3 linked regions of the Methanosarcina mazei S-6 genome follow. The protein of the gene in region 2 binds, or shares a complex with, the protein of the main gene of each other region. Links are inferred from orthologs where the notes say so. Each region holds a gene or a part of one and is shown on either strand. Other genes may lie near its edges. The genes, in order: dph2, MSMAS_RS12965 and rpl12p.

Evidence for each region.
Region 1: the proteins of MSMAS_RS12965 (region 2) and dph2 are in contact, whole or in part, in a crystal structure (PDB 6Q2D), measured with the Methanobrevibacter smithii proteins. The link is inferred for Methanosarcina mazei S-6 from one-to-one orthologs. Residues at the interface, in WP_011954157.1 of Methanobrevibacter smithii: Pro482, Asn483, Lys484, His485, Tyr553, Asp555, Glu556, Glu559, Leu560, Leu591, His592, Glu593, Asp594, Ala595, Val596, His597, Arg598, Gly599, Pro600; in WP_011954460.1 of Methanobrevibacter smithii: Met1, Met3, Tyr4, Pro28, Glu29, Gly30, Leu31, Met33, Phe58, His80, Thr124, Gln126, Ser179, Gly180, Asn181, Phe182, His183, Leu185, Tyr201, Asn202, Phe211, Ile215, Arg291, Asp295, Asp296, Gln298, Met299.
Region 3: the proteins of MSMAS_RS12965 (region 2) and rpl12p are in contact, whole or in part, in a crystal structure (PDB 5H7L), measured with the Pyrococcus horikoshii proteins. The link is inferred for Methanosarcina mazei S-6 from one-to-one orthologs. Residues at the interface, in WP_048053510.1 of Pyrococcus horikoshii: Pro161, Met164, Met165, Phe168, Ser169, Ile172, Val195, Glu196, Phe202, Leu211, Ser212, Val213, Met216, Lys222, Phe223, Asn224; in WP_010886059.1 of Pyrococcus horikoshii: Leu100, Ala101, Gly102, Leu103, Ser104, Ala105, Leu106, Phe107, Gly108.

The regions. Positions count from the first base shown.
Region 1 is NZ_CP009512.1:3,493,941-3,501,007, forward strand. The notes cover bases 1,438-4,420. They hold dph2 (diphthamide biosynthesis enzyme Dph2), read right to left. Parts: upstream 3,442-4,420; coding sequence 2,434-3,441; downstream 1,438-2,433. Other genes in these bases: MSMAS_RS14920 (exosome complex RNA-binding protein Csl4), read right to left, coding at 1,438-1,454; MSMAS_RS14925 (METTL5 family protein), read right to left, coding at 1,757-2,350; hpt (hypoxanthine/guanine phosphoribosyltransferase), read right to left, coding at 3,422-3,991. Also shown: MSMAS_RS14915 (DNA-directed RNA polymerase subunit L), read right to left, coding at 70-348; more of MSMAS_RS14920, read right to left, coding at 504-1,437; MSMAS_RS14940 (FmdE family protein), read right to left, coding at 4,440-6,566; MSMAS_RS19835 (hypothetical protein), read left to right, coding at 6,743-6,877; cofD (2-phospho-L-lactate transferase), read right to left, coding at 7,042-7,067. UniProt on the Methanocaldococcus jannaschii protein: Catalyzes the first step of diphthamide biosynthesis, i.e. the transfer of the 3-amino-3-carboxypropyl group from S-adenosyl-L-methionine (SAM) to the C2 position of the imidazole ring of the target histidine residue in translation elongation factor 2 (EF-2).
Region 2 is NZ_CP009512.1:3,033,834-3,040,856, reverse strand. What follows is about bases 2,257-5,195. They hold MSMAS_RS12965 (elongation factor EF-2), read right to left. Parts: upstream 4,853-5,195; coding sequence 2,660-4,852; downstream 2,257-2,659. Other genes in these bases: MSMAS_RS12960 (30S ribosomal protein S7), read right to left, coding at 4,916-5,195; tuf (translation elongation factor EF-1 subunit alpha), read right to left, coding at 2,257-2,305. Outside these bases: rpsJ (30S ribosomal protein S10), read right to left, coding at 690-998; more of tuf, read right to left, coding at 1,037-2,256; more of MSMAS_RS12960, read right to left, coding at 5,196-5,485; MSMAS_RS12955 (30S ribosomal protein S12), read right to left, coding at 5,482-5,910; MSMAS_RS12950 (NusA-like transcription termination signal-binding factor), read right to left, coding at 6,016-6,441; MSMAS_RS12945 (50S ribosomal protein L30e), read right to left, coding at 6,462-6,752; rpoA2 (DNA-directed RNA polymerase subunit A''), read right to left, coding at 7,008-7,023. UniProt on the Methanocaldococcus jannaschii protein: Catalyzes the GTP-dependent ribosomal translocation step during translation elongation.
Region 3 is NZ_CP009512.1:364,200-371,096, forward strand. What follows is about bases 1,455-4,267. They hold rpl12p (50S ribosomal protein P1), read right to left. Parts: upstream 3,112-4,267; coding sequence 2,797-3,111; downstream 1,455-2,796. Other genes in these bases: MSMAS_RS01510 (radical SAM protein), read right to left, coding at 1,455-2,508; MSMAS_RS01520 (50S ribosomal protein L10), read right to left, coding at 3,154-4,197; MSMAS_RS01525 (50S ribosomal protein L1), read right to left, coding at 4,198-4,267. Also shown: MSMAS_RS01505 (GNAT family N-acetyltransferase), read right to left, coding at 123-539; more of MSMAS_RS01510, read right to left, coding at 1,375-1,454; more of MSMAS_RS01525, read right to left, coding at 4,268-4,839; MSMAS_RS01530 (50S ribosomal protein L11), read right to left, coding at 5,081-5,566; MSMAS_RS01535 (transcription elongation factor Spt5), read right to left, coding at 5,687-6,145; MSMAS_RS01540 (protein translocase SEC61 complex subunit gamma), read right to left, coding at 6,142-6,357; cell division protein FtsZ, read right to left, coding at 6,782-6,897. UniProt on the Methanocaldococcus jannaschii protein: Forms part of the ribosomal stalk, playing a central role in the interaction of the ribosome with GTP-bound translation factors.

The sequences.
Region 1 (7,067 bases), 460 kb from region 2 along the record:
TCTAATGTTTCCTGCTGAAAGAAAGAAATGGGCAAAACGCCTTAAAAAGACGTCCTGCGATCTTCAGTTTCAAGCATTTGCTGCTTTGCTGAAGACATCGATAAATTCGTCGCATTCAGAAACAATGATTGCTACCACGTCCTTTAAAACCAGAATAGGATCCGCACCATCGGTTTTAATATAAAGGACAGGGTCACTGATGCTCACATATTTCATATCGTAAAAAGCCGTTACAACCCTTTCATCTTTAATCAGGAGGTCCTTAAGAAGATTAAGAAGGGTATGAGTTTCGCCTCTAAGCTCGACTTCAAGCTCATTATTTGTTTTGTTAAGAATGTTCAGTTCCACTGGTGACCACCTGTAAATGGTGAATTTAACCGGTCATAATAAATATGCCGTAAAATCTTTAACCTGCCGTAAAATCTTTAACCTGCCGTAAAATCTTTAACCTGCCGTAAAATCTTTAACCTGCCGTAAATCCCTGAAGTAAGAGGAAGAGGAAATTACCTGATCCCTTTCCCATACTCAGTTGAGATCTTGCGGGTTTCAGTCATATTGCAGACCGGGCATTTAAGCTTTTTCCCTTCCAGCACAAGTTCTCCTTTGCAGTTTGAACAGTAAGCTTTTACAACTCCAAGAGAATCTTCAGCTGTAGTAAGGCGCATTCTTTCAACGTCAACTACCTTTGCTCTTACTATGTCAGAAGGCCTGAACTCATCTGCCAGCCTCTTCACATAGGAATCTCTCACACTGGAGACATGAATATCTCCGGTCCTTACACTAACGATTTCCCTGTTTTCTTTCCCTTCAATTCCTGCGACTTCCACCATTGCCCCGGACTCACGGACGTCAGATATCCGCCCGTACACGACATCTCCTACTTTGAGGATATTTGGAGTAATTGTGTTTGGCTTTACCGAGACCACTCTGGCTTTTCTGTCAATGAGCACATTACCCGTAGCAGTGGAATAGATGTCTCCTGCAATTACTGCAGTTCCATTGCCCGATTTGAACTCTTCTGTAGTTCCGACAAGTTCTCCAGGAAGTACAAAGCCTCCTTTTTCGAGATCTTCTTCAGATACAACGGCTTCTGCGGTAGGGGGCCTGAAACCCGGAGTTTCCTTTCTATCTCTGGGACCTTTCTTGGAATATGGGAATTTTCTCTTTTTATCAGGGCTGCCTTTGAACTGGTCCCTTGACTGGTCTCTGAATTGCCCTCTGGACTGGTCTCTGGGCTGAGACTTATACTGAGCTCGGGGCTGACCTTTAAACTGGTCTCTTGACTGCTCCCTGGGCTGGCTTTTAAATTGAGTCCTGGGCTGATCCTTTTGCTGACCCTTAAATTGATCCCTGCTTTCTTCATTTGAAGGAGCCGATTTCTCAGCTCCGTTCTTTCCTTCACCAGGACCTGTTAATTTTTTCCTGGTAGTCTTATTTTTTCGAATTCTAATCATGATCCCTCATTCGAATTATCGCTATTAATAATATAGATAATCGTTGTAACAATTTTTATAGCCTTTGTGGGACTGCTGGCGGAAAGCCGGATGTCGGTCACGATTGCTCACAAAAAGCATATCTGAAGTCATCAGTCCCGATTATACAATGTTAATGTGGATTTATTTATGGTATTATGGATTTATTCTCTATCTTATGATCTTTTCTTTGTTCAATAAGCTTATTAATTCCGCCTTTCAGAATGAAGCACAAAGAGATAAGCTGTAAAACATGACGCCTTAAAAGGTTCCCTGAATACAGGTCAGGCATGAACAGCAATTCTGTAAATCTCTACCTCAATAACCTCTCTTTCTTTTTGATGAAAGTCAAAAGTCCTCTTTATAGGGAACTTCGCAACGTACGAATGTGTAATGACCGCAGGCTTAATGAACTTTTGGATAAAAGCAAGGCTTCCGCGGTTGTGGATGGAGTATATTACTTCACTTGTTCTTAATGCTGACGAAAGAAAGGGTCTGTCCCTTCCCTTAACTCTTGCCCCAAAAGGAGGGTTCATAATTGTGGTTTTTACCCGTTCCGAGACTTCAGAGATATCGGAACAGATAAATTCAACGTCCACTCCGATTTTTTCAGCATTTTTTCTTGCAAGCTCAAGAGCTTTTGGGTCAGTATCATACCCCACAACTTTCCTTGCTCCCAGAACCTTTGCCCCTATTGCGAGGATTCCCGTACCGCAGCCCAGGTCATGGACTGAATCATCAAGGTCTCCCTGCATGTAAGCGAAATGAAGAACTTCAGCAGCAAGGAGAGAAGGTGTCTGATACTGTTCCAGTTCAAGTTCAGGATCGGAAAAGCCTTCAATTTCCTCAAGCAGCATTTCAAGTTTTCTCTGTTTCATATCCTTTGTCTTTTAGTATTATTAGATTTAATTTTAGAATTGCTCGACCACGAATGTATGATTATGCAGCCATTTACTCCCAATCATACAGGTTCTTCAGTGATTTCGTCCAGCACAAGCTTTTCCCATTCGCGTTCCCCAAGCACTATTTCAAACTCCTGGGGTGTCAGCATAGGGGCAGGAAAACGTCCCACTTCATCAATAGCAAGCCTCGGGCAGGCTGTATTTACGAAAGCGTCTACTTTGAACTGGAGCAGCTGGTCCGGAGTTACGAGGTCGATCAGTATAAGGTGTGACTCTTTTCCATGCTTCTTTGCAAGTTCCTTTAAGGAAGAAGCAAGCTCCATCCTCTTCTGCCCGTTTTTGCTTGAGACAATAATCCCGAAGACCTGTGCATCCAGGGACTTTGCGATTACCGCACTCCTCTGGCGCAGAATCCTTGAAGGGTCAACCTCGCGGACCTCTCCGGAAAAAGGATCGGCTGCAAGGACACGTTTCTTTGTGGAAAGAGCTACCCCCAGGGGGTGGAAATCTCCGCTTCCGATATAGAGGTACTCGTCACAGTCTTCATCCCGGGCTGCAGAGAAATTGCAGCCGAGAACCTGTCCAGCATAAGCAATTCTGGAGTCACCACGCCCGATTACGCAGGTCTTTCCCATTCTCTCCAGCACGCCACATACATCAGGAAGTTTATGGACGTGCTGAACAGTAGTGATCAGCCCTATTTTTTGCCCTTTAAGCTCAGGGACAGCCTTTTCAATAACATGCAGGACGTCCACCGAAGACCGGGTTTCGATAAAATAGACTTTATTCGAGAGCCTGATGTCTTCCAGTTCAGCATGCCCGAAATGGAAAAGTATGTCAACGTGGTCGAGGAGAGTCCTGTCCAGGTCACATGCTCCGAAACACGGGTCCCCCGAGATAATAATTTCAGCTCCGGTAGCTTTTTCGACCTTCTTTGCCAGCTCCGGACCCTTACGTTTTAACCCTTCAGGAAACTGAAAGCCCACAAGCTTTGCTCTGGTATCCTTTATTACGCTGATTATGTAATCAGGCCTGAGGTCGAATGCTTCACTGATTCCCAAAGACATCCTTAATCTCCACACCTTTCTCGCCCACATCAATTGTGACGAGAATCTTGGGTTCAACTCCGAGCTCCCTCAGTTTCAGGTAACCATCGCCGCGTCCAATGACGGAAATCACATCCATTACCTCTACACCTATTGTCTGCAGCGCTTTTACAAGGGCAAGGAGCGTACCTCCTGTACTGATAACGTCATCGACAATAATTATTCTGTCCCCTTTTTTTAGCCCGTTTATGTAGAGGACGCCCTTCGAATACCCTGTGCTCTGGGAGAGTTCAACTTCCCCTTCAAGGAAATAAGGCCGCTTCCGGACAATGGTAAGAGGAATCCCGGTTTTCAGGGAGAGCGCATTTGCAACCGGAATGCCCATAGCTTCCACGGTCAGGATAGTGTCAACGTTCATATCTGCGATCTCTGAGATGTAATCGGAAATCTCTTCTACCAGGTGAGGGTCGATGGAAGGTACCCCATCAGAAATAGGATGGATAAAATAGTTATACTCCCCTCGCTTGATTATAGGGGACCTGATCAGTGAATCTTTCAGTCTTTCAAGCATGGTTTTAACCTTTCTGGCTGTCTCAATATTCCGGGAAGTAAAAAATCCTGAAATTAAGCCTGCTCCTTTTAATACCGTTTCCCGAAGCTAGGAATATAAATATACATAAGCGCACGAACATGCTGCCGGGAGAGATAAATTGATTCTAAATTGATTCCAAGAAACATCGAAGTACTTGATATAATTTTGGTCTTCCGATTCCGCCTGTTTAGAATCAGGGTGCAGGAAATATTAGTAAATAGTTAAGTCAGTGTTAATAAATTTAAGGACGCTCAGATAAAAAATATAAAGACACTCAGATAAAAGATATAAAAATGGCAGAAAGTAAAAAATAAAGTCTGAAATAAAATTGAGAAAGAAAAACACAGGAAAGATAAAAAATAAGGTAAAGAGGAATCTACTAAAGATTCCACAAACTTTTTCACGCTATCCCAGGCTTGTATTTTGCTTATGCAGTTACTGCTTCAGTGGATTCCAGATTCTGAGGGCTGACATCCTCTACGAGGTTGAGAAGCCCTATAACTACATAAGGATTGGTATCTGCCTGTTTCATTTCGTTCAGGGCAGCATCATCGATATCAATGACAGCGATCTCTGTAACAAGACCGTCCCAATTTTCAGGGTTCATAAGCCAGAGATCCTTCATATATTTTGAAACCCAGTCAGGATCACTTTCTTTTGCCCCGCAATTTGCACTCGCAAGATCAGAGTTGTACCCGAGCACAACTGCCTTCAGAGTTCCTGCATTCTTATCCCTGACAACGAAAACTCCAGCAAGGTCGCTTCCAATTGCCTCAAGTTCCTCGTCTGTCAATTCAGAGACAAAAACCCCTCCTTTTCCAGGAGTAGCATCCCAGCGCTTGACAAAAACATCATCCTTACACCAGTGAGGAGTGGAGAAAACCGTATAACTTACCCCCTCTTCAAGCGGATAATTTTCTTCCATCCAGTTTGCAAGCACAAAGCCGCTCGAAACTCCGGGACAGAAGTGGTTGTGTATCTCCAGGCACTGCATAAGTTCATAATCGAGATTTCCCGTAGCCCAGGCATTGGAAATTGTAAGAATGGCAAATTCGCGCCCGTTAAAAATCTTTGAGTTTACTTTTTCACTCCAGGCTGCTATGGACTCCTGGCTTGCGGAAAGCTCATTAAAGTTTATATTTTCCGTTGCCTGATAGCTGATTTTATCTTCGTTTTCATATGTAACCTCAATGTAGGCACATTTTCCGCTTGCTTTGTCAAAGAAAGCAAACCAGAGAGGGGCGTTTCTTGCGTTCTGGACTACAAGCAGATTCTTTGTATATTTCAGCTCTTTTCCATAAAACTCAGAATAAAAGTTATTTAAAAAAAAATCGGACTCTGCAGGAGAGCCGATATCAGTCATTATAAAAGTGTTTTCAGGTCCGAGAGTCCCCAGCTCTGCTTCGGCTGCGGAAAAGACCTGATCCATCAGTTCCTTATCTTCAACTGGGGGATTAACATTTCCATTTGAGTTGAGAAGCCCGAGGACTTCATAGGGATTGGAACCTGCCCGCTTCATTTCACCAAGGGTATCCTTATCAATGTCGATAACCGCGATTTCCGTAACAAGGCCTTCTTCATCCCAGTTGCCTCTGTCCATAAGCCAGAGGTCCGCCAGGTATTTTGAAATCCATGCAGGATCATCCTTTTTTGCACCGCACTTCGCGTTCACGACATCAAAGTCAAACCCGAGAGCTACTGCTTTCATTGTTCCGGCGTTCTTATCCGTAACCACAAAGATTCCGGCAGGAGAATTCCCGATTGCTTCGATCTCTTCATCCGTCAGCGCAGAGACAAAAATTCCTCCTTTTCCAGGGGTGGCATCCCAGCGCTTGACAAAAACATCTTCTTTGCACCAGTTGGGGCAGGAAAAGACCGTATAACTTACCCCTTCTTTAAGCGGATAATTTTCTTCCATCCAGTTTGCAAGCACAAAACCGCTTGAGACTCCGGGACAGAAGTGGTTGTGTATTTCCAGGCACTGCATAAGTTCATAATCGAGATTTCCCGTAGCCCAGGCATTGGAGATCGTAAGAATGGCAAATTCATGCCCTTTAAAAACAGCAGAATTCACTTTTTGATTCCAGGCTTCTATGGACTTCTTATTTTTCGAAAGTCCATTAAAGTTTATATTTTCCGTTACCTGATAGCTGATCTTCTCCTCGTCTCCGTATGTAACCTCAATATAAGCACATTTTCCGCTTGCTTTGTCAAAGAAAGCAAACCAGAGAGGGGCATTCCTTGCGTTCTGGACAACAAGCAGATTATCGGTATATTTCAGGTTCCTTCCGTTAAATTCCGAGTAAAAATTATCCAGAAAAACATAAGACTCTGCAGGAGAGCCAAGATCTGTTATTATAAGTGTGTTTTCAGGTCCGATATTCCCGAGATTACTTTCGGCTGCGGCAAAGACCTGAGCCATCAACTCCGAACTGTCAGTTTCAGCTGCCATCCCCGGGATGAAACACAGGGAAAAGACCAGTACTGTCAGAAAAACAAAACTGGTAATTTTTGTTTTGATTTTTTTATTAGTACATCCACGTCTTCCAATCATATTTTTACCTCTTCTGCCCATAAGTCATTTATTTAATACTGCATTGGGTAGCATTTTTTAGAATATATAGCTTAATAAATAGAACAAAATATGGATTTTATGTTTTTTAGTATTACAAGTGATAAAAAAAATATTACTTAAAACTTTCGAATTTTATTGGCGTTGAAAATTCATACATGCAGAGAGGGAAGCAAAAGAAAATTTATAGAACAAGAGAAAAAAACAACAATATAAAAAAACATAGAAAAAAGAAAAGAGAATCGAAAGCAAAAAAGGTAGTGAAAAAGAAAGAGAAATGGGGTTTAAAATAATGTAGAAAGAAAGTGGAAAAGAGAAGAGAAAAAGAGAGTGAAAAACAAAAGAGAAAGAGGTGAAAAACAAAAGAGAAAGAGGTGAAAAACAAAAGAGAAAGAGGTGAAAAACAAAAGAGAAAGAGGTGAAAAACAAAAGAGAAAAGGGAGTTAAAAAGGAAAAGTTAAGAAGGGCATACAATATTGTCAA
Region 2 (7,023 bases):
CATAAAAACCCACAAGGTAAATATCAAGAAAGATTGATATGAATTTTAGAATTTAACATATAAATTTGTGTTCATTATATCCTGAGGTATAATTTTTACAGGTATTTTTTTCTGTAAGTATGCCGGATTCGTTCAGATAGAACGAATAGAAGAAACCGGAAAAATGGACAAAGAACAAGTGGATAAAACTGAGTAATTTCAATTTCTCTAATAAAATGAATTTGTAACTGGATGAGATCTAACTAAAGTTAACTAAAGTAAAAAACTGAGATCTAACTAAAGTAAAAAACTGAGATCTAACTAAAGTAAAAAACTGAGATCTAACTAAAGCAAAAAACTGAGATCTAACTAAAGTAAAAAACTGAGATCTAACTAAAGTAAAAAACTGAGATCTAACTAAAGTAAAAAACTGAGATCTAACTAAAGTAAAAAACTGAGATCTAACTAAAGTGAATACATAGAAAGAAGATCACAGAAAGAAAATCACAAGAAATTACAGAGAGAAGGATCAAGAAAAACATCACAGAAATATATTTGAAGAATATCCGGCTGGCTGACAAGTTCTTTATACAGACAGCCGCCGGCAAATTTCTCAAAAGTGGATAAAATAAATATTCAGGAATAAAGAAGTTAAAAGGAATTTGCAAGACCGGGTACAGAGATGTTCTGTAACCTGGCGTTTTTTGCATTTATCCTTCGAGGACAATCTCAATGTTTATGTCCTTTGGGACCTGGATTCTCATGAGCTGGCGGAGTGCTCTTTCATCGGCTGCGATGTCGATGAGCCTCTTGTGTACGCGCATTTCCCAGTGGTCCCATGTTGCTGTCCCATCACCGCTTGGACTCTTCCTTGTAGGGACGACCAGCTTCTTTGTTGGAAGTGGAACAGGTCCTGATATATTTACTCCTGTCCTTTCCGCAATTGATTTTACCTGGTTGCAGACTCCGTCCAGATCCTTGGGACTGATGCCTGACAATCTTATTCTAGCTTTTTGCATAACCTTTTTTCTCCTTAAAAAATGAAAAAAGGAGAGTGTTATTTCTGCTTAACACTCATGCACATGCCTGCGGCAATTGTCATACCCATATCACGGATAGCGAACCTGCCGAGCTGTGGAATTTCTTTTACGGGCTCGATGACCATCGGCTTTGTTGGCTTGATGGTAACGATTGCTGCATCTCCTGCCTTAAGGAAAGTCGGGTTTTCTTCCTTAACCTGGCCAGTCTTCGGGTCCAGCTTCTTGTTAAGAGCGATCAGCTGGCATGCGATCTGGGAGGTGTGGGCGTGGAAAACAGGTGTGTAACCTGCAGTGATTGCTGAGGGGTGCTGAAGGACCACGATCTGTCCGACAAACTCGTCAGCTACCTTTGGTGGGTTGTCAGCATGGCCACAAACGTCTCCTCTGCGGACGTCGTTCTTTCCGATACCACGGACGTTCCAGCCGATGTTGTCTCCAGGGGTTGCCTGTGGAATTTCTTCATGGTGCATTTCAATGGACTTAACTTCACCGCCGGCTCCGCCGGGCATGAAGACTACCTTGTCACCCTTCTTCATAACACCGGTTTCAACTCTGCCTACAGGCACAGTTCCGATACCGGAGATAGTGTATGCGTCTTCGACAGGGATCCTGAGAGGGAGAGTGGACGGCTTTTCAGGCTCCTTAAGGCTGTTGAGGGCTTCCATGATTGCCGGGCCCTTGTACCAGGGAGTCTTGTCGCTGAGCTTCAGGATGTTGTCACCGTGGAATGCAGAGGTCGGGATGAAGGGGATTTCGCTTGGCTTGAACCCGATCATCTTAAGGATACCGGATACCTGCTCAACGACTTCCTTGTACCTTGCTTCGCTGTAGTCTACTGCGTCCATCTTGTTGATTGCAACAATAAGCTGGTTGATGCCGAGTGTCCTGGAAAGGAAGATGTGTTCCTTGGTCTGGGCCATGACACCATCAGGGGCTGCGACAACGAGAACAGCTGCATCAGCCTGGGAAGCGCCTGTAATCATGTTCTTAACGAAGTCACGGTGGCCAGGGCAGTCCACGACTGTAAAGTAGAACTTGTCTGTGTCGAATCTCTTGTGAGCGATGTCGATTGTGATACCTCTTTCACGCTCTTCCTTAAGAGAGTCCATAACCCATGCAAAAGCGAAGGATTCCTTACCTTTCTGTTTTGCTTCTTCCTTGTACTTCTCGATAATGTGAGCAGGTACAGCTCCTGCATCATACATTAAACGTCCTACGAATGTTGACTTTCCGTGGTCAATGTGACCAATCACTGCTAAATTCATGTGCGGTTTGTCTGCTGCCATTTATTATTCTCCTTTATAAATTCTGGATGAGTTTCAATGCTATATCTAATCATAGTATATTAATATTAGGGCAGATCTCGTAATGATCAGACCTTCTCCGGTCTTCTTTCAACCATTACTTAAAATTTCCCGATTCGAACATTTATCGGGTCAAATTGATTTGAATTTCCAGCGGCCTGGACTGTTTTCCCCATTATAGGCATACCTTGTTTTAAACCTTTCCCATCGACTTAACCATCAAAAGATTTCTGGACTCTTCTCTTTGAAGACATCCTTATCTTTCTCCTGTGAACGGACAGGAAAGTTTGTGATCCGGTTTATGCCTGAATAAGGTGAAGCGGAAAATAGTTCCGCTTACATTGAAAGGTAGTCAGAAGCTTTGGGAAGATCCTTCTTCAGACCCTTCCTTTCTCTGATCTGGCCAACAATTTCGGTCAGGATGCTTGACGGCACAACGTCAAAGCCTCCGAACTCAGTGCTCCACATGGCACGTCCTTCGGTTGCTGACCTTATCTCTCCGGCAAATCCGAACATCTCAGCCACAGGTACTCTTGCTTCGATAATTGCCAGGTCTCCCTCTGTGGTCATGTTAAGGATAACACCACGGCGGCCCTGAAGTTCCTTTGTTGCACCACCCATAAGGAGCTGGGGTACCTGGACAAAGACCTTCTGGTAAGGTTCAAGAAGGCTGTCCTCTGCCATGAGCATACCAGCCTGGATTGCCTGCCTTGATGCAGGGATAATCTGAGCAGGACCTCTGTGGATTGCGTCTTCGTGGAGCTTTGCATCTACAAGTACGCATTTTACATTAGCCACAGGTTCCCTGGTAAGCGGGCCTGCACGCATAACCTCTTCAAACCCGTCAAGCACCAGTTCCATGGTTTCATTAAGGTACTGGATACCTTTGGTCTGATCGATGAAGATATTGGAATTGAAGATGCCGGCAATGCCTTTTGCCTGTTCTTTGTCCATGCCGAGCTCAATAAGTTTCTGTCTCCTCTCAAGTTCAGGCATGTTCATAGTGATTTCCCCTTCCTTGATTGCGCTGACAATCTCGAGGTCAAGGGGCTCAACAGAGATATAGAATCTGTTGTGCCTGTTCGGAGACTTCCCTTCAATGGGTTCAGTCTTCTTCTTTATTGTTTCCCGGTAAACGACAATAGGCTTGCTTGTGGTGATTTCCACGTTCTTGTCCCTTTCGATCCTGTGGGCAATGACTTCAAGGTGAAGTTCACCCATACCTGCCATCAGGTGTTCCCCGGTTTCCTCGTCCAGAGTAATCTGGAGAGTCGGGTCTTCCTTTGCTACCTGCCTGAGAACCTCAATAAGCTTGGGGAGGTCTTTGGTGTGTTTTGCTTCTACAGCCACTGTCACCACAGGTTCGCTTACGTGCCTGATGCTTTCGAAAGGAGTCATTCCGTCAAGAGTTGTTACGGTGGAACCTACGATTGCGTCCTTTAATCCGGTAACTGCAGCAATGTTTCCTGCAGGGATCTTGTCCACTTCAAGCCTTTCCGGACCCATGAAGATGCCTACCTGCTGGACTCTGCTCTTCTTTGCAGTCCCTGAGGTGTAAACTTCCATACCACGGGTAAGAGATCCGCTGAACAGCCTTCCTGTTGCGACTTCTCCTGCGTGGGGGTCAACGGAAATGTCGGTTACCATGAATGCGAGGTCTCCATCTGCATGTGCATGGGTCATGGACTTTCCGACCTCGGAGTTCTCGTCTCCGTGCCAGATGACCTTCACTCTTCCCTGCTGAGCTACAAGAGGGTTTGGCAGGAAGTGAATAACCATGTCAAGGACAGCTTCGTGCAGAGGGCACTTTTCTGCCAGGGTCTTCATATCTCCGGCTTTACAGTATTCATATACATCATTAAAGGAAACCCCGGTCTTCTTCATCATAGGAACGCTGATTGCCCAGTTGTAAAGGGCTGACCCGAAAGCTACGGTTCCGGCTGCAGCATCTACTTTCCAGCCTGCCTTGAACTTTTCGGGGTTCATGTTCTTGATGAGTTTGTTAACGTGGTCAATGACCTTTCCGAGGCGGACCTGCATTTCCTGGGAATCGACCTGCAGCTCATTGATGAGCCTGTCTACCTTGTTAACGAAAAGCACGGGCCTTACGTGTTCCCTGAGAGCCTGCCTCAGCACAGTCTCGGTCTGGGGCATAGTGCCTTCTACTGCGTCAACTACCACTACCGCACCGTCTACTGCTCTCATGGCACGGGTAACGTCTCCACCGAAGTCAACGTGACCCGGTGTGTCTATAAGGTTGATCAGGTAGTCTTCATTATCGAATGTGTGAACCATGGAAACGTTGGAGGCATCAATTGTAATACCTCTTGCCTGTTCCTCTTCATCGGAGTCCATGAATAGCTGTCTTCCGGCAAGTTCCTTGGAAATCATGCCTGCGCCTGCTAACAGGTTGTCCGATAATGTGGTTTTACCGTGGTCAATGTGTGCAACGATTCCTATGTTTCTGATCCTCTGCGGATCGTTCATGAGCGTTGTCACACGCTCGACCATTTTCTTTCTTCGTCCCATGCTAATACCTTTTAAGCAAAATGTGAATGTTTATATGTTTATTCAGGAAAGGCCCGTAAACGATTAACGGGCTGCCTTCGCAACTCTTTCCTTTGCATCCTTTCTGTTGATGGAGAAGGATTTTGTATCGCGGTTTGCTGCACCTATAAGTTCGGTTGCAAGACACTCTGCAACAGAGCGCTTGGATTTGAAGGCTGCAGCGTTTGTTCCCATGCTGATGTAGCGAAGAGCGGTGTCAACACGCCTCTGAGGTGCGGTGTCAACTGCTTTTGGAACCGAGATTCCGCCGTACTTCAGCCTGACCACTTCTTCTCTGGGGCCTGCATTTGCAATGGCGTCCACGAGAATCTGGATAGGGTTCTGCTGGGTCTTCCTGTTGATGATATCAAAAGCCTCTTCGACTGCGCGGAGGGTCACCTGCTTCTTTCCAGTGTTTGTTTCTGTCCTCATGAGGTTGTTTGCGAGGCGCTCTACAATGGAAATTTCGGATTTGTTAAACTGCTGCCTGGCATGTTTCCCACTGCTGTGCGGAACAATTACAGGTGCAAGACTGACATAGCGCTTAATTCCGAGATCCCTGACCTCAACTTCCGTAGGGTCCCATTTCCCAAAAATCTTGTACAAAAAAATCATCTCCTGGGTTTTTCCAATCTGCCGATGACCAGCTGGTTCAGGGACACGTTGTTTACGGCAATTACTTTAAAACGTACGCCGGGAATGTCACCCATAGCACCGCCCATTCGGCCTCCGATCCTTTCTACGGTAACTTCATCGTGTTCGTCAATGAAGTTTACTGCACCGTCTCCGGGACAGAAAGCGGTTACCTGACGCCCGTTTTTAATGAGCTGGATTCTTACGCATTTCCTGATTGCGGAGTTCGGCTGTTTGGCTTCGACTCCTACTTTTTCCAATACTATTCCCCGACCCTGAGGTGCACCACCAAGCGGGTCAGCCTTAACATTCAGACCAAGAACACGCCTGCCGTAGTATGTGTCTTTCCAGCGGGCATCTTTCCTGGTTTGTTTGAGTATATTAGCTGCATATTTTCCTTTAGCCATAGTAAATTCTCCGTTAATAATTGATCACAGTTTCCTGATTTTGCATCAAATGCAAGAATTGTCCTTCAACGCCGGATTAATGGATCAACGTAAATTAAAGGGATATCACTGCAGGATCACGTCTTCTATATTGTGATGACGACGTGCAAGCATTTTCACTTTCTCTATATTCTTACCGTTGCGACCGATGGCAAGTCCCTTCTCTTTATTGGGTACCTCTACATAAGCTAATCGCTTGCCATTTTTATTTGTAAGGTTCACTGAACTTACAGATACCGGTCCGAAGGCGTTCTTGATAAAAGTTACAGGATCCTCTGAATACTCCACAAGCTCAATGGGTTTGTCCAGGGCTTTTTTAACACGGTTTATATTTTCTCCGTTTTTGCCTATTGCAAGCCCCATATCGCCCTGCTTTACAACATACACAAGCCTTTCCTCTTCCGGGATACAGTCAAGTATCTTGGCCCGTGTCATGTTTTCAAACAATGCAATGTACTGGATGCTTTCTGCAGTAAGTCTTATTTCACCCAAGACGCTGCAACTCCTTTTTCTCAAGCTGTAGCTGCAAGTATATCTGATTCGCCTGCATCAAGGATTGCCATGGCTGCAATCGTGAACGGCTTTCCGCATACGGGCCCGAGTTCCACACTTGTGCCTTCGTATTCAAGAACCGGAACATTTGTTTCCTGAACTTTCTTCTTAATATCTGCCGGGCAGTTTGATGCCAGAACCACCATTTTTGCTGAGCCATTTTCTGCTGCATCAACGGTCCTGTTGGCTCCGATTATTACTTTTCCTGTTTTCACAGCCTTAATAAGAGATTTATCAACATTAATCTTCATTTTCATCAACTCTCGTCTCAAATTCGCTCGTCTACTCTATCTCTTTCTAAATAAAGATTCCAAGCTCGGTGAGTATATGGTACTCTAAATACCTGATGCCTTATATCAATTTTCTGGTTATGAGCCTCGCGGACTCAAGTTTCTGCAGCAGGATTTGATGAAGTTTATTAAGGTAATATGTGTCCGATATGGACCCGTCCTGTATCAGATTATACATTTAAATAATTATAGGTCGTGTCCGGGTTTTACCGGACTTCACCCCTCTTCGACT
Region 3 (6,897 bases), 2.7 Mb from region 2 along the record:
GTTTTTTAATGTGCTAATCCGTGATACTTCGAGCCAGCTTGGTCAGAACTTGAATTTAAGATATTCAGCTTCCTCCGGTGCAGGCTAAGCAATTAGTATTTACAGTTCTCTTTTTAGATAAATCATGTCAACAAGCTGTTTCCCATTTTTATATATTGGATGGTCATAATTGTCAGTAAAAAATTCCTGATACGATGCGACTCCGTAAAACCACAACTCTTATAAAAATTTAGAGTTACAGGGCTGTTTCCTGTTCCGACAAGAATAGTTCTGAAATCTGGATAGAAGGAGAACAGAAACTTTATCAGAGCTTTTCCATAGCCTTTTCGCTGACAATCAGGCTGAACCGCGATGTTTTTTAGTTCGTAAATACCGTTTGATTCTTTTGTAACCACGCATTCAGCTTTTACCCCATTGTCATTCAGAACAAACATTTCGCCACGCTCGAGATATTTATCTACCATGTCTTCCTGCTCGTCCGCCAGCAATAGCAGATCTATATATTCTTTTTTACTTCCTGTAACTTTTATGATTTCCATGTCAGGTACCCCTCAAGTCCGTATTTATATCGCTAAATTAACAACCCGATTATAGCCTGGACTCGATTATAGTTTAGTAATCGCAAGAGGACAAGCAATAACTGTCCTCTACTGAATTATTCCAGGTATATCACAAATCCAAACCCCTTGCCAACAGTCCCAGCCTGTAATGAATGATTCGGATTATACACGTTTACGTCCATAAATAATTCCAGTGTATTTCAACTCCTCCCTTCAAACGTAGGGTGAAGTTGTCATTTCAGTGCTAGAAACTGCAAGTCGGCGAGCCGCATCAGGGGTGATCCAGGTCTCAGCAACGGGGGAGACCCAGGTATCCGCGGCAGCAACCCTGGCTTCCGTCTTCTGAGGGAATTGTAACCACTTCCTACTTTCCCGCTTTACCACTCAAGTTAATAATTGAAGTACAGTTGGATTCCAAAAGATGAAGCTCGAAGGCTTGAAGCGTGCGAAGTCGCCGAGCTTGAAATGTAAATGCCTCTACTTTAAAAAATAGTTACGTTTTTTCTGGCAATGAAACACTTTTGATTTCTCTACATATATTCTCATGCTAGTGGTTCAATGTACTTCTTAAGTGTCAATTTCTGAGTTCTACACTTGGAAAAGCCATTTGCTTCGCAAACGTGACCAGACACGTTTGATACGATATTCCGGTTGCCCTGTTTTTCGTTCCTTACTTATCCACACATCGGTTTTAAGTCCTCTTGAGGGAGCGAAGCGACCGAAAAGGACACCGTGCTCCCGAAGCGGAACTCGGGTGCCGAAGCGGAACTCGGGTGCCGAAGCGGAACTCGGGTGCCGAAGCGGAACTCGGGCATCACATCCATTCGTAATGCATTAAAACTTCAGGATTGAAACTCTGCATTAAACTGTTTTCCGTATATCCAAAAAAGAGGCAGCCTTTACAGTTTTCTACGATCTCTTCCCTGCGCTGCGCAGAGTTCTTCCATACCTTTTCAAAACCGTCTTTCATAACGTTTCCAAGAGGTTCCTGATGCACACGGCAGGTCTCGGCAGTTCCGTCATGCGTAACGTTAATAATAATGCCACTTGCTCTGCATTTGTAATCCTTTTTTTCGTCCCTGACCATCCCCAGGTAGGTCTTGGAATTGATTATGGGGTAGCCCTTTTCTTTCATCTCGATTATGAGGTTAACGGTGCTGCGGAACTTTTCCTTATCCCTGATTCCTATTTCTTCCCATATTTCCCGGCTGATTCCGGGGAACTCATGTACTGGTTCAAAAGAAATTTTCACACCCAGTTTTTCTGCAAGCAAAATAAGGGTTTCAATATCATCAAGGTTCTTTCCTGTGAGCACGCAGTTCATCAGGATCGGGTTTTTCTGCTTCTGGAGTTTTCTTACCTCAATAGCTTTTTTCAAGCCTTTCAGAAGGGTTCCGAAATCCATTTTCCTGATTTCTTTATAGCTTTCTGTCCCGTCTACTGAAACCGAAAGGTAGTCCACATTCTCAAGCTCTTCCACTCTTTCGTAAAGAAGCTTCCCGTTCGTGACCATGGAAGTAACCATCCCGAGTTCCTTTGCGCGAGCCATTATGAGGGGCAGGTCCTTTCTGAGGAGAGGTTCCGTGGTCCAGGCATTGTAAACTCCGATTCCAAATTTTTTTGCATCATTGAGCAGCCTGAAGACCTCGTCTCTGGACGGTTCTTTTCCGGGTTCTTTCCTCCAGTATTCACAGAACTTGCAGCGCATATTACAATTAGCATTTACGCCGTGAGAGAGGACAAAAGGGCGTTTTTTGATTCTTATTTGCCAGAGTGCTCTTGAAGCAAGGATGGGATCAAATCGGGACATAACAATCGCGTTTTGTTTTTCTAAAAAGAAATTCGGGTAAAAATGGAAAAGGGGGTCATTAATATCTCCATAGCTATAGCACCCTTTCAGTTCGGGAACAGTTCCTATGTAGATTCCATCTTCATCCTTTTCGATCAACACGACAAATTTTTGCTTGTCGTATTGACTGCTTCATACTCTCTATCTTATTCTATAAATAGGTAAATATGATTTTGAAGATGTGTAGGGAATCTGTGGAGACTTATGGTGTGAGTTCCATCAGTTAACTTTAGAACCAGGGTTGAATTATAATGTTAATCAGAGATATAAAATTGAGAAATAAGTCCGTGCAGATTTAATAATTATTTTTAGTATGTAACAATTATTGCAAAGTTTTGCAGTCCAAAAAAAAGAGAGCCCGCCCTGAGGCGAGCTGAGATATTGAAATTATCCGAAAAGGGCACCGAGTCCGGCCATCCCGTCTTCTTCGGCATGGTCTTCTTCTTCCTCTTCAGGCTCTTCGGCAGGAGCTTCTGCTGCTGCGGGTGCGGCTGCTGCGGGTGCGGCTGCTGCTGCAGGGGCTGCAAATGCTGCCTTTGCGATAGCTTCTTCGATGTCCACGCCTTCAAGGGCTGCGACAAGGGCCTTTGCCCTGGCTTCGTTCACTTCGATACCAGCTGCCTGAAGAACGGCAGTGATTGCTTCTTCGGTAATTGCTTTACCAGCGTTGTGCAATAAGAGAGCTGCATATATGTATTCCATCGTTAATCACCTAACTTTGTATTAGCGTAAATGTAAATCTGTTTATCCGAAAAGGGCACCGAGTCCGGCCATTCCATCTTCTTCGGCATGGTCCTCTTCTTCCTCTTCAGGTTCTTCTTCCTTCTTTTCTTCTTCTGCGGCAGGAGCTGCTACTGTGGCTGCTGCGGCTGCGCTTGCGGCTGCCCCAAGAACTTCTCTCAGGTCGTCGTCCACGGCATTTGCGTCCTTTTCTGCGGCTTCGGATGCAACGGATGTCATCTGAACATGGGCTTTTGCCAGCAAGGAGTCCATGACTCCAGGTTCAAGGATAACAGCATTGACACCAAGGCTCTTTGATTCTGCATAGGCTTTTGCCAGCAGGGTGCCGATTGTTGCGCCTGTCGGGTATGCTGTGTTGACCGAGAGGTTGAAAGCGTTCTGAGCTGCCCTGATAATGTCAGAGAAGTACTTGCTTTCATCAACTGCAAGGAGTTCAGGCTCGTAAATTGTCCCGTCATCGTAGGCGGCTCTAAGGTCAAGCCCGACGATAAGCGGGTATATTTCCAGCTTTGAAAGCATGGTAGCGAGTTTCTGAGGGACTGCCTCGCCTGCTTTACAGACAACCTTTGTTTCCTTTACTGCCACCTTTCCGGCATCGATTGAAGCGGGAATTCCTGCACTCTGGAGTTCACCCAGAATCGGACCGGGCGGAAAACTGGTGGGCCCCTTCTGGACAATTATGTCCTCTGGAGCTATTGCGCCTGCTTTAATCGGAGAAGGAGTCTTTGTCTGCTCAAGCAGTTTGTAAAGCTTGAAGGGACTTTCATTGGTAAATATCAGAGCGGTCTGATTGTCCAGATACCTGGTCATTTCGGGAATAGATTCCCCAAGCTGGTTTAAAGCACGCTCTGTGAGGGTGTTCCTGGAGACTTTGAGCACCGCAACGTCCTTAAGGTCCCGGCGGATCTTCTGGATCTTGGTTGCGAGGATGCCTTCGATCCGAACCATCCCGAAAACTTTGTGAGACTGGATGAGCTCCTTAATATTTTCAATTTCATCCTTTTTCCACTGCGGGATGTGCTCGGTGTGATGCCTTTCTTCTGCCATTTACACCACCCTCTCTGATTTTCCCATGGTTGTCGTGACATAGACCGATCTCAGGTTGTGCTTGCCCTTATCGAGGACACGCTCAAGCCTGGACATAATAGTCTCTATGTTTTCGGAAAGGTCGTCAGGGTTCATGTTCCTTCTGCCGACAGCCACGTGGAAGGTAAGTCTGTCTTTTGACCTGAGCTTGACTGCGTTTTGCTTGCTCTGAATCAGTTCACCGATGTCCTTGTTCGGCATGAGCGGGATAGGCATCTTGCCTCTGGGTCCCAGAACAATACCAAGGTTCTTACCGATAATCGGCATGAACTGAGTTTCTGCAATAAAAAGGTCGCATTCGTTTGCAAGAACTCTGGCTTTATTTTTGTCAGCAGCCAGCTCTTCGAGCTCAACGTCAGAAATAACATACGCAGCACCGGCAGCCTTTGCTCTCAGGCCAACGTCACCCTTTGCAAAAACGCCGATCTTCAGCTCTTTTCCGAGCCCGTGCGGAAGAATTACTTCTTCATCGACTCTGTTCTTTGGTTGGTTCATGTCAAGGTTCTTTAAGTTAATCGCCAGATCCACGCTTTCCGAGAAATTACGCTTTGGCGATTCCTCAATTACTTTCTTGACAGCTTCCAGTATAGTTCTTTCTACCATCTTGTTCCTCCCCGTAGTGTTTGAACTTCATGTCCAGACAGCCTTTCCGGCTTACTACGGTGGTCGTAGGGGGCTCCCCTTTCCGGGTCCTGTTACTCTCAACAGTAAGCCACCAATAACATCCTCTTAGTTATTCTAATCGAAAACTGTTCAAGGCTCTTGTGCTATTAGTGGTATCCAATTTAAAACTATTGGTGTACAGCCAGATCCCGGATTTAAAAGGTGGGAGGAGATAAAAGGCTTACCACGCCTCGTTTGCAAGCAAATCGTCAAATTTGCCTTCATCGAGTGCTTTCTGGCAGTCCTTTGCCTTCATTCCCTCTACATTCACGCCCATAGGGACACAGGTGCCCATGACCTCTTTCATTGTAGCTTTGAGGTCGTAAGAAAGTACGTCTTCCTTTTTCATACGGGCGATCTTTGCAACCTGAGGGATTGTCAGGTTTCCAACAACCTCACTTCCTGCATTTCCAGACCCTTTCTGGATCCCAAGCTCTTTCATGACCAGGGATGCAGTCGGTGGGGTACCTACCTCGATTTCGACGTTTTTCTTGTCGTCAACAATTACTTTCACAGGGACCTGCATTCCATTGTAGTCCCTTGTTTTTTCGTTGATCTTTTCGACCACTTCTTTTATGTTAACCCCGAGCGGACCAAGTGCCGGACCTAATGGTGGTCCGGGATTCGCTTTTCCTCCGGGGACAAGTGCTTCAACAATACTTGTCATCTGAGTCTCACCGGTTTTTATAAGTATGAATTTTGTAGATCTGTTTCAATCCACTCTGAGTGCTGGTGATTTTTATTTATTAATAAGCTTGAATTTTCAGTATTCCCTACTGATCCGGGCTTATTCGTTCTCTTTTTTGAGTATTCTTACGGTGTCGCCACGAATCGTAATCGGGATCGGGACCACAGCATCGAAGAGTTCAACAGTAATTTCCTCGTGCCCTTCATCAACCCTTTTAACACGGGCTTTCTCTCCCTTAAAGGGTCCGGAGGTAACCTCAATTATAGCCCCTTCTTTGATTCCGGTAACCACTGGTTTTGGCTTGAGGAAATGTTCGATTTCCGAGATTGAAGAACTCCCCTTAACAAGGGCTCTTGCATGCGGGATTGTCTGGATTGCCAGTTCAACAATTCCTGATTTTGGAGCCTCTACAAGGACATATCCTTTAAGCTCGTCAGGAGCCAGAATTGCCCTTATATCCAGCTTTTCCTTTTTTGCAACCCTGGCAAGTGTCATTGCAACAGACCTTTCCTGGTTTGCTGTGGTTTTGATTACAAATATCTGGGAATCCTCACTCATTTGGCCACCCACTGGGGCAACATTGTCAGCAGTACATATATTATAAATCCAACTGCGCCCACAGCCAGAATCCCGGCACCTGCAACTTTGGCAATGGTCAAGAACTCTTCCCTGGACGGTTTTTTAGTAAGTTTCAGGACCCTCAGGTGTGCCCGAATTGCCTGACCAACGCTTTTTGTAGTTATATTCGGTTCTAAGGCGGATTCTACCAATTAATTCACATCCAGGTTTTATGTACATATTTAATTTTATCTGGAATTTCGCGCACAGTTCTTCTTCTTTATGGTATATACCCGAATATGCTTTTTATCTCGCAGAATTCGGATTTTACTTTTCAGGAAGAACGGGCGGATTATATTATTGATTCCTATTATATGAAGATATCACTGGCACGATCTATTATACATCTCAAATTTTAGACGCAGGATTATTTTTCATATAAAACCCCTAATCGTGTCAGCAAAAATTTTCTTTTTTTGGTGCCGAATTGTATCGGCATCATACTGCATTTACCATAAAAATAGTTTTCGATTGGATTTATATTTCTACGTTCCTTCTTTTTAGCTTAAGAGGAGGAAAACAGTATTTTTCTCCAACCGAACGTTTTTATCCATTTTTACTTTTTCATCTCTCTGATCACTCTACGAAGTCAATTCCGTACTTATATGTGATGTCCTTATCGTTTCCGTGCCCATATATCTGAGCGGAGGTAACTCCTGTAACCACTATCATTGTACGTACTGTCTTTTCGA